Regions from separate parts of the Mesorhizobium sp. M7D.F.Ca.US.005.01.1.1 genome, predicted to be linked through region 3. Evidence: riboswitches for the same ligand, from Rfam matches in the RefSeq annotation. Region 3 holds a riboswitch; each other region holds the start of a gene.

Region 1 (3,957 bases), 1.9 Mb from region 3:
CAGAAACACGGCTTCGCGTACGTCGTGAGTGATCAGCAGCGCCGTCCAGCGGTGGTGCCGCCACATCTGTTCGAGCCAGCGCTGCATGGCGGTGCGGGTCAGTGCATCGAGCGCACCGAACGGCTCGTCGAGCAGCAGCATGTCACGCTCCTGCACCACCGTGCGCAAAAGCGCCGCGCGCTGGCGCATGCCGCCCGAGAGCTGCGCGGGAAAATGCCGCTCGAAGCCGGCAAGCCCGAACTCGGCAAACAGCGGCGCGACGCGCGCCCGCGCCGCCTTGCGCCTGATGCCCTGCACTTCGAGCCCGAGCGTCGCGTTGTCGAGGATGCGTCGCCAAGGCATCAGCGCGTCGCGTTGCGGCATGAAGGCGAAGTGCCTGCCGTGGTCATCGAGCGGCGCGCCGTCGAAGAACATCTCGCCCTCGCCATGCTCGGCGCCGGTCAGAAGCTGGAACAGCGTCGACTTGCCGGCGCCCGAGGGCCCGAGGATCGAGACGAATTCACCAGCGTCGACACTCAGCGAAATATCGGCCAGCACGTCGAGCCCGCCGAACGCTTTGCGCACATGCCGCAGCTCGAGCCGGCTCATCACCACGGCCTCTTCCCTGCGGTTTCCTTGCCGGCGCGCTCCCAGGGCATGGCCAGGCGCTGCAGCAGCACAGTCAACCCGAACAGGACAAGTGTCAGCGCGGCGCTGGCACCGACGGCGGCCAGCACCAGGTCGGGGCGAAAATTGTTCTTGGCGTTGAGCATGTAGATGCCCAACCCCTTCGCGGCGCCGGCATATTCGGCGAAGATGGCGCCGACCACCGCATAGGTGATGGAGATCCTCAGGCCAGCGAAGAAATAAGGCAGCGCCGAAGGCAGCCGCGCCAGCACGAAGATGCGCCAGCGCCCTGCCCCCATCGCGCGCAGCATTTGCCCGACCTCGGCCTCGGTCGCCTCATAGCCCTCGACCAATGCCACCAGCATCGGAAAGAAGGTGACCAGCGCCACCAGCATGATCTTGGGCGCCAGTCCGAAGCCGAACCACAGCACCACCAGCGGCGCAATCGCCACCAGCGGCAAGGTCTGGCTGACAATGAAGACGGGAAACAGCGCACGCCGCAGCGGCTGGAAGAAGTCGACCAGCATCGACAGCGCAAAGGCGGCGCTGAGCGAGCAGGCAAAGCCAAGCAGCGTGGCGCGGATGGTCGGAATGGCGTTGTCGACCAGCGCCTCGCGATTGAGCATCGCTTGCTCGAAGACACGCGACGGCGCCGGTAGTATCGTCGGCTTGATGCCGGAATAGCTGGCATAAAGCTCCCATGCCAGCAGGAGCAGCCCGACCGAGATAATGGCCGGTCCCGCCTTCATAAGAAGGCTCGCGATCGGGCGCGAAGCGACGGATGATGAGGCCACTGGAGATAACCTTTGACGGCCGCGCGGAGGCGGCGGCAGCTTCAGACAGCCGACGGGCTGTTGGCCGAGACCGTGACGTCGAGGGTTACGTGGCCGGCGCCTAGTCCGAAGCGGCAGAAAGCCTCGTCCAGCGCCGAAAAGATCGCGCCGGCATCACCGCGCAATTTCGTGCAGAAATGCTTGGAACGTTCATAGACGCCGGACTGCTTGAGAAAGTCGATGCAGCCGTAGATCTCGTCCATGTGGTCGTCGGTGCCCATCACATAGAGCGAGAACTGCGCTGCCGCCGGCTGGCCGGTGGCAGCTGCATTGTGCACCGCCGCGATGGCCGCATCCTTGCGCGGACCGAGTGGCCCGACAGGCCCGCCAAGTGCATCGGAGCGGCAGATCGGATCATCCGGCTCGCCAGGGCAGCCGCGCGAGATGGTGGCCGACAACACGCAATGTTTGCCGCTGCGCGCCGCCGCCACGAAGAGGTCGCGCATGGCTGGAAACAGCACTTCGGGCGGCCCGACCAGCAAGGTCGAGATGTCGTCGGTCTCGATCCTGAGCTTGTCACGCCAGGGATCGAGCGCGCCAAGCGCGCCAAGGATGACGCCGACGAAATCGTCGGCCATGGGATATAGGGAAATCTGTGCGCCTGAAAACATCGCCCGCCTCGCTCCGCTGGTATTACCCAGATCAGCTTCTAGGGTCTGTGGGCTTGCCGCCCCCGTCTCAGCCCCGACCGTACGGAGCACCCCTGTGGATGCGCGGGTTAAAGCACCATTCTAGCTGAAGTGAAAGCCGTTTTTTCAGCGCACTGCGCCAAAAGCATTGCGCCAGACATGGTGCTGCCTGAGCGGGATTATCGGGCACCCTCGCTGCCGCGAGCGGTTCTCTCCACAGTCGCGATGCAATCACCTTCGTGCACGCCGTCAACCACCTGACCGTGTTTGGCCGGCATGCGCATGCCGCAGGAAATCGACGAAGGCGCGCACGGCCGGCGGCGTATGACGCTGCTTCTGGTAGCAGAGGAACCAGCCGGGAAAAGTCGCGCACCACTCATCCAGCAGCGGGACCAGATTGCCAGCGTCGATCAGCGGACGCACCAGCTCTTCCGCCCAGAAGGCGATGCCGACGCCCTGCACCGCGGCGGCAACGGCCATGTCGCGGCTGGAGACGACCAGCGGACCATCGACCGCTACCGAGAACCATTGGCCACCCCTGGCGAATTCCCATGTGTAAAGGCCGGCGCTGCCCGGCCGGCGCCAGTTGATGCAGCGGTGCTGGAGCAGATCCGCGGGTGCTGACGGTGATCCGTGACGGGCGATGTAGTCCGGCGAGGCCACGGCGAGTTGGCGCTGCGCGCCGCCAAGCGGCACCGCAACCATATCGGCTTCGAGAAATTCGCCAAGCCTGGCGCTGACATCATAGCCGGCCTCGACACTATCGATGGCGGCATCGTCGATCGTAACATCGAGCACGATGTCCGGCCATGTTTCGTAAAAACGACCGAGCACCGGCTCCAGATAGGTGGCGGCAGCGACGCTGGGCATATGGACGCGCAAGATGCCGGCCGGCGTGTCACGCAAGGCGGCGGCATCGCCGACCGCCGCCTCCATCTCGGCCATGGCCGGCGCGAAGCGCGCGTGCAGGCGCGCGCCGGCTTCGGTCAGCGAGAGACTGCGGGTCGTGCGGTTGAGCAGGCGCAAGCCAAGCCGCGCTTCGAGCTGGCGGATCGTCTGGCTGAGCGTCGATGCCGAAATCCGGAGATCGTCCGCGGCACGAGCAAAATTGCCATGCGCGACGACAGTGGCAAAGGCCTTCAGCTCCGCATAGTCACGTCCGCGCATTATGCCATATTCTCCAATGAGTATGATGGAATTCTATCGCATTTTTCGTAGGGGGTCTGCTGCCTAGCTTGAGGACATGTCTCGAACGTCGCCGATCATCGGCATCGAGCTCATCTGAATCTCCCTCTGAGCAGGAGCGACGAACATGTGGAAACTCAACGGAAAAATCGCCTTGGTGACCGGCGCCTCCTCCGGCATCGGGATGGCAACAGCACTTGCGCTTGCAGCGCAAGGCGCGGTCGTTGCCATTGCGGCGCGGCGCCGGCAGCGGCTTGACGATCTGGCCAAGCGCATCCGCGACGTCGGCGGCGAGGCGCTCGCGATCGGGGCCGACATCGCCGACGAGGAGCAGGCAACCGCGATGGTCAGTCGCGTGCTGGAAAGCTATGGCCGACTGGACATGCTGTTCAATGTCGCCGGCGTGGGCGTCGCCGCCCCCTTCCAGAACACCACGACCGGCGAATATCGGGCGATGGTCGATATCAACATTCTGGGTCTGCTCTATGCGATCAACGCAGCGCTGCCGGCGATGAAACGACAGGGTTCAGGCCACATCGTCATCGTCTCGTCGGGCACCGGCCGCTACATCCATCCTTCGGTCGTCTATTCTGGCACCAAGCATGCGGCCAGCGCCATGGCGGAATCGCTGCGCCGCGAAATCGGCAAGAACGGCATCCGCGTCACCGTGATCGAGCCAGGCGCGGTCAAAACCGAGTTCACGG
Region 2 (3,957 bases), 550 kb from region 3:
CGTTGCCACCAAGGCCATGCCGCATCTCGGCGACGGTGACCGTCGCGCCGCGGGCGGCGAGTTCGAAAGCGACGGTGAGGCCGGCAACGCCGGCCCCTTTGACGAGCACCCTCATGATGGTTTGGGAGCCTCTGGCACGACCGGTACGCCAGTCTCGTCCGCCTGCATGTAGAGATCGCCGCCCTCCCGGTATTTTGCCGCCATTGCCGCCATGCCTTCCTTCTGGGCCTCGGCACGGATGTCGTGGGAAATGCGCATGGAGCAGAATTTCGGCCCGCACATCGAACAAAAATGTGCCAGCTTGTGCGCCTCCTTGGGCAAGGTCTGGTCGTGGAAGGACCGTGCGGTTTCGGGGTCGAGCGACAGGTTGAACTGGTCCTCCCAGCGGAACTCGAAGCGCGCGCGCGAAAGGGCATCATCCCTGGTTTTCGCTGCCGGATGGCCCTTCGCCAGATCGGCTGCATGGGCGGCTATCTTGTAGGTGATCACGCCAATCTTGACGTCGTTGCGGTCGGGAAGGCCGAGATGCTCTTTCGGCGTGACGTAGCAAAGCATTGCGGTGCCGAACCAGCCTATCATGGCGGCACCTATCCCTGAGGTGATGTGGTCATAGCCCGGCGCGATGTCGGTCGTCAGCGGCCCCAACGTGTAGAACGGCGCCTCACCGCACACTGCGAGCTGCTTGTCCATGTTCTGCTTGATCTTGTGCATGGGGACATGGCCCGGGCCTTCGATCATCACCTGGCAGTCCTTTGCCCAGGCAATCTTGGTGAGTTCTCCAAGTGTTTCCAGTTCGGCGAATTGCGCCGCGTCGTTCGCATCGGCGATTGAACCGGGACGAAGGCCGTCGCCGAGCGAGAAGGAGACGTCATAGGCTCTGGCGATGTCGCAGATCTCCTCGAAATGCTCGTAGAGGAAGCTCTCCCGGTGATGGTGCAGGCACCATTTGGCCATGATCGAGCCGCCGCGCGAGACGATGCCCGTGACCCGGTCGACGGTCAGCGGGATGTAGTGCAGCCGCACGCCGGCGTGGATGGTGAAATAGTCGACGCCTTGCTCGGCCTGCTCGATCAGCGTGTCGCGGTAGACCTCCCAGTTCAGATCCTCGGCGATGCCGTTGACCTTTTCCAGCGCCTGATAGAGCGGCACCGTACCGATCGGCACCGGCGCATTGCGCACGATCCAGTCGCGGATGTTGTGGATGTTGCGGCCGGTCGACAGGTCCATCACCGTGTCCGCGCCCCAGCGGATAGCCCAGACCATTTTTTCGACCTCTTCGGCCATCGACGATGTGACAGCCGAGTTACCGATGTTGGCGTTGATCTTGACCAGAAAATTGCGACCGATGATCATCGGCTCGCTCTCGGGATGATTGATGTTGGCGGGAATGATTGCGCGCCCGCGCGCCACCTCGTCGCGCACGAATTCGGGTGTGACGAAATCTGGGATCGCCGCGCCGAAGGCTTCGCCGTCGCGTTGCAGCTTGCCGCGCATCACCTCGCGGCCGAGATTCTCGCGGATGGCTACGAACTCCATTTCTGGCGTGATGATGCCGGCGCGCGCATAGGCAAGTTGGGTCACCGCCTTGCCCTGCTTGGCCTTGAGCGGCCGATTGCGTATCGGAAATTCCGGTGTCAGGCGCTCGCCGGTGGCGAATCCATTGTCTTCCGGCCGGACGTGGCGGCCGTCATAGGCTTCGACATCGCCACGCGCCGTGACCCATTCGTGGCGAAGCCGGGCAAGGCCTTTTTCGATGCTGGTTTCGACTGATGGATCGGTGTAGGGGCCGGACGGATCGTAGACGGTGACGGGCGGTTCGCCGGCCGTCGGATGGACGGAAATCTCGCGCATCGGCACCCTGATCTGCGGGTAGAGGACGCCGGGCTTGTGGATTTTCCGCGAGGCGGGCAGTGGTCCCGTCGATACGGCGGGGGTGAGGGCATTCATCGTGAGGCTCCTTTGCTCATGCATTGGAGACCCAGTTCTGTGCCGGAAGGATGAAAAGACGCTTCTGTAGACCTGCTGCAACAGGACCTCGGGCGTAAACTCCCGCAAAGCGCTTGCACCGTCCCTACGCCAGTATGAACTGGATCAGGTTCAACGGGTCACTGCGCCGCGAAAGCCAGCAGTATCTCAGCCCCTTGCCGGGACTCCCCTGGTGAATGCCTTAGGTTGAACGGGCTGACGCTATCTTGTCAAGCGCATTCGGGCGCCTTCGGCCGGTGGCGACGACCGGCGGCCAGCCGGGCGGAGAGCTCGCGCATGCATCGGGGACAAGTCACGCCCCGTAGACCGGGGCTGAATGGCCAAAGCCTCATTCGCTTCGTGAAGGATGGAGAAACTGTATTGGCCATGTGCGCGTATCGACCAAGTAGCTCAGGCGGTCACGGATGTGGTTATTCTGGTCGAAGGTGACGAACGGCCTTGGGGGTCACCTCCTTTAGGATTCAGAGGTTGGAAGACGGCTTCTCGCGATCACGGCCATCAGGAAATACCTGTCTTCGGCTCAACCTCGACATGGCGTCCGATCGACCGCAGATATACAGCTATCTCGTTCATGAGATGATCGCGTTCGCCGTAGATTTCAGCAATCCTACGCAGCTGTGGCTCGACGGCCCTCCGTTGCGCTGGCGTGAAATCAGCATCGCCAAAGACGTATCCCAAGTTGCCAATCGCGCAAATTTTGCAGCCGGCGTCCACAACTGCTTGTACGAATGCCGGAATGTCTTTTTCTTGCATGGTCTTCATGTCGAACCTCTCGTGAATGGCGTGCTTGCGCCCCAATCTGCCTTTTCAGCGTGTCCTCTGGGCGGCGCAAGCCCTGAGCGTGACTGTGCACGGGCAACCTCGACTATCCCATCTGCCACGCTCTTTAGAATCGGTGGGGTCTGGTGATCGCAGGCTGGGCCACTCAAAAGCCTGCAAGAAGAAAGTCATGGCGACCATTGCTCAAGATCGCAAGGGTGCGTGCAAGACCTTCCGTTGGCAGTCATGCACGCTCGCTCAGAGATAGTCCGGCCGCGGAAATTCTCCCTTATTCGTAAGAAAGCTCATTGAGCAACTGGGCATTGAGCAACTGGGTCTCACGTCACGGGTCTCGTGTGCTTCACAGCCGAAAAATAGCCGCCGTGGCAATTCTCGAAAAGTGCAGGCTACCTCGTTAAGGACACTGCGGATGATCGTTCGCGCTTGGCAAAAGCGAACGGATTAGTCTATGGCTCTCGGCAGGGGGGCGAGTTATGCGGCGGGTGCGAATCCTTCAAGTAGGCGATATTCACTATCCGGACTGGCATCCTTCCTCTAGCAACATCGATGCCAAGGATAGCAAGTTCGCTCCGAAAATAACGCAGAAGCTACGCGCGTCTTCGCTGCGTGCCGTCTTGACGAAACTTCGGCGGCTGACGACTTCGAAGCCCTTGGATTCGATCGCCTTCATGGGGGATTTCACGAGCCGTGGCGACAAGACCTTCATTGCTTCGGCATTCCAGCATTTCACGTTGCTCTGCCGCGCACAGGGACGCAGTTCAAAGGCGCTTCCGTTGATATTCGTACCGGGAAATCACGATGTGAACCGTGATGACGCGCGCGAACTTGGACCGACTGAGAAATTCAGCGAAATGGCGAGTTTAGCCGCCCGCTTGGGTTGGCAGACCGTTCCCGTGGACCAACCCGTGCACTTCAGACTTCCGACAGGATCCGCAGGCGCAAACTTCATCCTCGTCAACACAGCGATAGGCAGTTGGGAGCTTCAAAACCTTCCCGCGTTCCTTCGTGATCGTCTCGAGGCACTCAGTCCTTCTACAGAGCCTCTAGATCTCGGCTCGCCGGACATCTCGGGACATTCGCCCGCGACACCTCCCAGCGATCCAGACAAGGAGGCGTCCGACGACGAGTATTACGGTCAGATGGACACGCCATACATCTCGCGTGAGATGCTTGCAGGCCTACAGGAATTGC
Region 3 (3,957 bases):
CATGCTGGTCAGCGTCGCCTGCCGGACGGTGGCCTCACCGGCCAGCCGGCCGAGATCGGCGCCCAACCCGGCCGTCACCGTCGCCGCCATCGGCCCGACGACGAACAGCAACGCCAAGACGATGAGCATTGCGTTCAGCCAGGTCTCGGCCCCGTTGACTGAGAGATAGCGGCGTTGCGCGACCGGCAGGTTAGTATCGCCGACCACATTGGCGCCTAGCCGCGTCAGTGCCAGCACCACGATAAAGGTTAAGGCGATCTGCAGCAGCGTCAGCGTCACCGCGCGCGCGGGATCGAAATCGAAACGAAGCGCCTGGTAGATGCCGACCTCCAGCGTCGTCGCGGCCGGCCCGCCGCCCAGTATCAGCACGATCGTGAAGGATGTGATGCAGAGCATGAACACCAGCCCGGCGACTCCTGGCATGGCGGCACGCAGCGTCGGCCATTCGATCAGCCGGAACGCCGGCCGCGCCGACATGCCAAGCTGGCTCGCCAGCCGCCATTGGTCGGCTGGAATCGTTTGCAGCGCCTCGAGGAACAGCCGCGTCGCCAACGGCAGATTGAAGAAGACATGGGCGACGAGAATGCCGGACAGGCCATAGATCCCCGGCCAGCTTCCGCCGCCGATCACGGCGAGCACGCCGGCGAAATAGCCGGCGCGGCCATAAAGCGCCAGGATGCCGAGGGCCGCGACGATGGCCGGCAGCGCCAATGGTACGGCGAAGAGCTGCAGGATGAAGGCGCGGCCAAAGAAGCGTGGATGCCGCGACAGAGCGCGCGCCACGAACAGCGCCGGCACGACGGAAAGCAGCGTCGACAGCGCCGCTTGCCAGAGCGTGAAGCGAATGACGCGCAACAGATAGGGATCGAAGGCTGCCCAAGCGCCCGAGAAATCATGGGCGCCCTCGAAAAGCAGGCCAGCAAACGCGCCGCCGATCAGCAGCGCGATTGCGGCGAGCGCGACAATGCCGGCGCTGACGCGGGAATCCGTGGAATACGCCGGCGTCATCGCGCTGCCTACTTGCTCATCACCGCCAGCCACTCATCCACCCAGGCCTTGCGGTTGGCGGCGACCTCTTGCGGGCTGAACAGCAAGGTCTTGGTTGGCTTGACCAATTTGTCAAAGGCCGGGTTGAGCGGCTTGTCGGTCTTGCCTGCCGGGAACATCCAGTTGGTCTCGGGGATGGCATCCTGGAATTTCGGTCCGGTCATGAAGGCCATGAACTTTGCCGCCAGCGGATTCTTGGCCCCTGTCGTGGTGATGCCCGCCACCTCGATCTGCAGATACTCGCCCTCCTCGAAGGAGGCCGCCTGATAGCGCTCGGTGTTCTCGGCGACCATGTGGTAGGCCGGCGACGTCGTGTAGGACAACACCATCGGCGCCTCGCCCTTCGTGAACAGGCCATAGGCCTCGCTCCAGCCCGGCGTCACCGTCAGCACCTTCGGCTTGAGCTTGGCCCAGGCCTCCGGCGCCTTGTCGCCATAGACCGACTTGACCCACAGAAGCAGGCCGAGGCCGGGCGTCGAGGTGCGCGGATCCTGGATGACGATCTTGTCGTCGGCACTGCCTTCGACCAAGTCCTTCAGGCTCTTCGGCGGCGTCTTCAGCTTCTCGGTGTCGTAAACGACAGCGAAATAGCCGTAATCAAAGGGGACAAAAGTGTCGTCGCTCCAACCGCCCGGCACATTGACGTCGGTCACCGCGCCATGCGGTGCGAACAGGCCTGACGCCTTGGCATCGGCGGTAAGATTGGTGTCGAGGCCAAGCACGATATCGGCCTTGGTCGACGCGCCTTCGAGCTTGACGCGGTTGAGCAGCGCGACGCCATCGGCGACCGAGACGAATTCGACATCGCAGCCGCATTCGGCCTCGAATTCCTTCTTCACCACGGGACCCGGACCCCAGTCGGCGGTGAAACTCTCATAGGTGTAGACGGTGAGCTTGTCCTTGGCCAAGGCCGGTCCGGACAGGACCACGGTCATTGCTGAGACAAGAGAATATAAAAGCGTGCGCATCGGCGCCTCCTTCGTTCGAATTGAAAGGAATTGAGGCGTCGGACTGTCCGAAACGTCTAATCCCTCCGCCGGTACAAACCGGATCAGGTTCAGCGGGTTGGCGAGATTGCCTCTCAGCCGGTCCGCGAAGATCGCGTCCGGCACCCCGTTAGAGCGTTTCGACACATAGGCCGGGCCGATCCCCCACGCAAGTGGGAGTTTGCCGCCTTCCGTTTCCCGTGCCGGGCTGGTAAGGGCCACACGATATGAGCACATTCACCATCCTGCTTGGCGGCGATCTCATCCGCACGCCACGGCTCGACCGCCAGGTCGAAGGCTCCCGCGTCATCGCCGCCGACGCCGGCATCGGCCATGCGCGGCTGCTGGGTCTCGTGCCGGAGCTGTGGGTGGGTGATTTCGATTCGGTGCCTGCCAACCTGCCTGACGATCTCGCTGCCGTGCCGCGCCGGACCTTCCCGACGGAAAAAGACCAGACCGATGGTGAGCTGGCCATCGCCGCCGCACTCGAGCGCGGCGCGACCAGACTGGTGCTCGCCGGCGCCTTCGGCGGCAAGCGCGCCGACCACGCTTTCCTGCATCTGGCGCTTGCCCTGCGGCTGGCCGAGGCCGGGACGGATGTGCTTCTGACCAGCGGCGCCCAGGAAGGCGTCCCCCTGCTGCACGGAACCGCTGGCTTCGACTATGCCGACGGCACGCTGTTTTCGGTGCTCGGCTTTTCCGAGCTTGCCGGCCTGACCGTCACCGGCGCCAAATGGCCGCTCGATCACGTCAAGGTGGCCTTCGGTTCGTCGCTGACCATTTCCAACGAGGTCAAGGGCCGCCTCGAAATCGCGCTGGACCATGGCCGCGCGATGCTGCTCGCTCATCCCTACCCCTTACCTGAAAGCTGACATGGCCCCGCCCCTTCTCAACCTCGACGGGATAAAGCTGACCTTCGGCGGCACGCCGCTGCTCGATGGTGCCGCCTTGACGGCTTCGGCCGGCGACAAGATCGCACTGGTCGGCCGCAACGGGTCGGGCAAGTCGACGCTGCTGAAGATCGCCGCCGGCCTGATCGAGCCGCAGGACGGCGAGGTGTTCCGCCAGCCTTCGGCGACCGTACGCTATCTGCCCCAGATGCCCGACATGGAGGGTTTTGCCAGTGTCCGCGCCTATGTCGAGGCCGGACTTGGCCCCGCCGACGATCCCTACCGCGCCAGCTATCTGATGGAGCATCTCGGTCTGTCGGGCGAAGAGCGTCCGAACGATCTTTCGGGCGGCGAAGCAAGGCGCGCCGCCCTTGCCCGCGTCATGGCGCCGGAGCCGGACATCCTGCTGCTCGATGAGCCGACCAATCATCTCGATCTGTCGGTGATCGAATGGCTGGAAGAGGAGCTCATCCGCACCTCCTCGGCACTGATCGTCATCTCGCACGACCGCCGCTTTCTCGAGCGCGTGTCGCGCGCCACCGTCTGGCTCGATCGCGGCCAGACCCGCAGGCTGGACAAGGGTTTTGGCCATTTCGAGGAATGGCGCGACCTCGTGCTGGAAGAAGAAGAGCGCGAGCAGCACAAGCTCGGCCGCCAGATCGTGCGTGAGGAGCACTGGCTGCGCTACGGGGTGACGGCGCGGCGCAAGCGCAACATGCGCCGGCTCGGCGAACTGCAGACCATGCGCCAGCGTTTTCGCGGCCATCGCGGCGCCGAAGGGTCGGCCACCATGGTGGCGAGCGACGCTACCGAATCCGGCAAGCTGGTGATCGAGGCCAAGAACATCGAGAAGAGCTTTGGCGATCTCACCGTGGTCAAGGGGTTTTCAACCCGCATCCAGCGCGGCGACCGCGTCGGCCTGGTCGGGCCGAACGGCGCCGGCAAGACGACGCTGTTGAAGATGCTGACCGGCGAGATGAAGCCTGACGCCGGCTCGATACGGCTCGGCACCAATCTGGAGATCGCCACGCTCG

What was found. A riboswitch is a leader RNA that binds a small molecule or an ion and turns the genes downstream of it on or off. The one in region 3 is predicted to bind thiamine pyrophosphate.
Region 1: linked by a shared signal. The riboswitch ahead of EJ076_RS25360 (YkoF family thiamine/hydroxymethylpyrimidine-binding protein) and the one ahead of thiB (thiamine ABC transporter substrate binding subunit) in region 3 are both predicted to bind thiamine pyrophosphate.
Region 2: linked by a shared signal. The riboswitch ahead of thiC (phosphomethylpyrimidine synthase ThiC) and the one ahead of thiB (thiamine ABC transporter substrate binding subunit) in region 3 are both predicted to bind thiamine pyrophosphate.

Annotation. Positions count from the first base shown of each region.
Region 1 is NZ_CP034453.1:5,239,539-5,243,495, forward strand. Features, by position in the region: gene EJ076_RS25350 (ABC transporter ATP-binding protein) at 1-588, opposite strand, end outside; gene EJ076_RS25355 (ABC transporter permease) at 588-1,355, opposite strand; gene EJ076_RS25360 (YkoF family thiamine/hydroxymethylpyrimidine-binding protein) at 1,442-2,050, opposite strand; TPP riboswitch at 2,041-2,154, opposite strand; gene EJ076_RS25365 (LysR family transcriptional regulator) at 2,318-3,235, opposite strand; gene EJ076_RS25370 (SDR family NAD(P)-dependent oxidoreductase) at 3,381-3,957, shown strand, end outside.
Region 2 is NZ_CP034453.1:490,806-494,762, reverse strand. Features, by position in the region: gene thiO (glycine oxidase ThiO) at 1-115, opposite strand, end outside; gene thiC (phosphomethylpyrimidine synthase ThiC) at 112-1,947, opposite strand; TPP riboswitch at 2,051-2,167, opposite strand; gene EJ076_RS02280 (hypothetical protein) at 2,485-2,748, opposite strand; gene EJ076_RS02275 (metallophosphoesterase) at 3,240-3,957, shown strand, end outside.
Region 3 is NZ_CP034453.1:7,109,621-7,113,577, forward strand. Features, by position in the region: gene thiP (thiamine/thiamine pyrophosphate ABC transporter permease) at 1-1,008, opposite strand, end outside; gene thiB (thiamine ABC transporter substrate binding subunit) at 1,017-2,015, opposite strand; TPP riboswitch at 2,059-2,173, opposite strand; gene EJ076_RS34640 (thiamine diphosphokinase) at 2,261-2,905, shown strand; gene EJ076_RS34645 (ABC-F family ATP-binding cassette domain-containing protein) at 2,907-3,957, shown strand, end outside.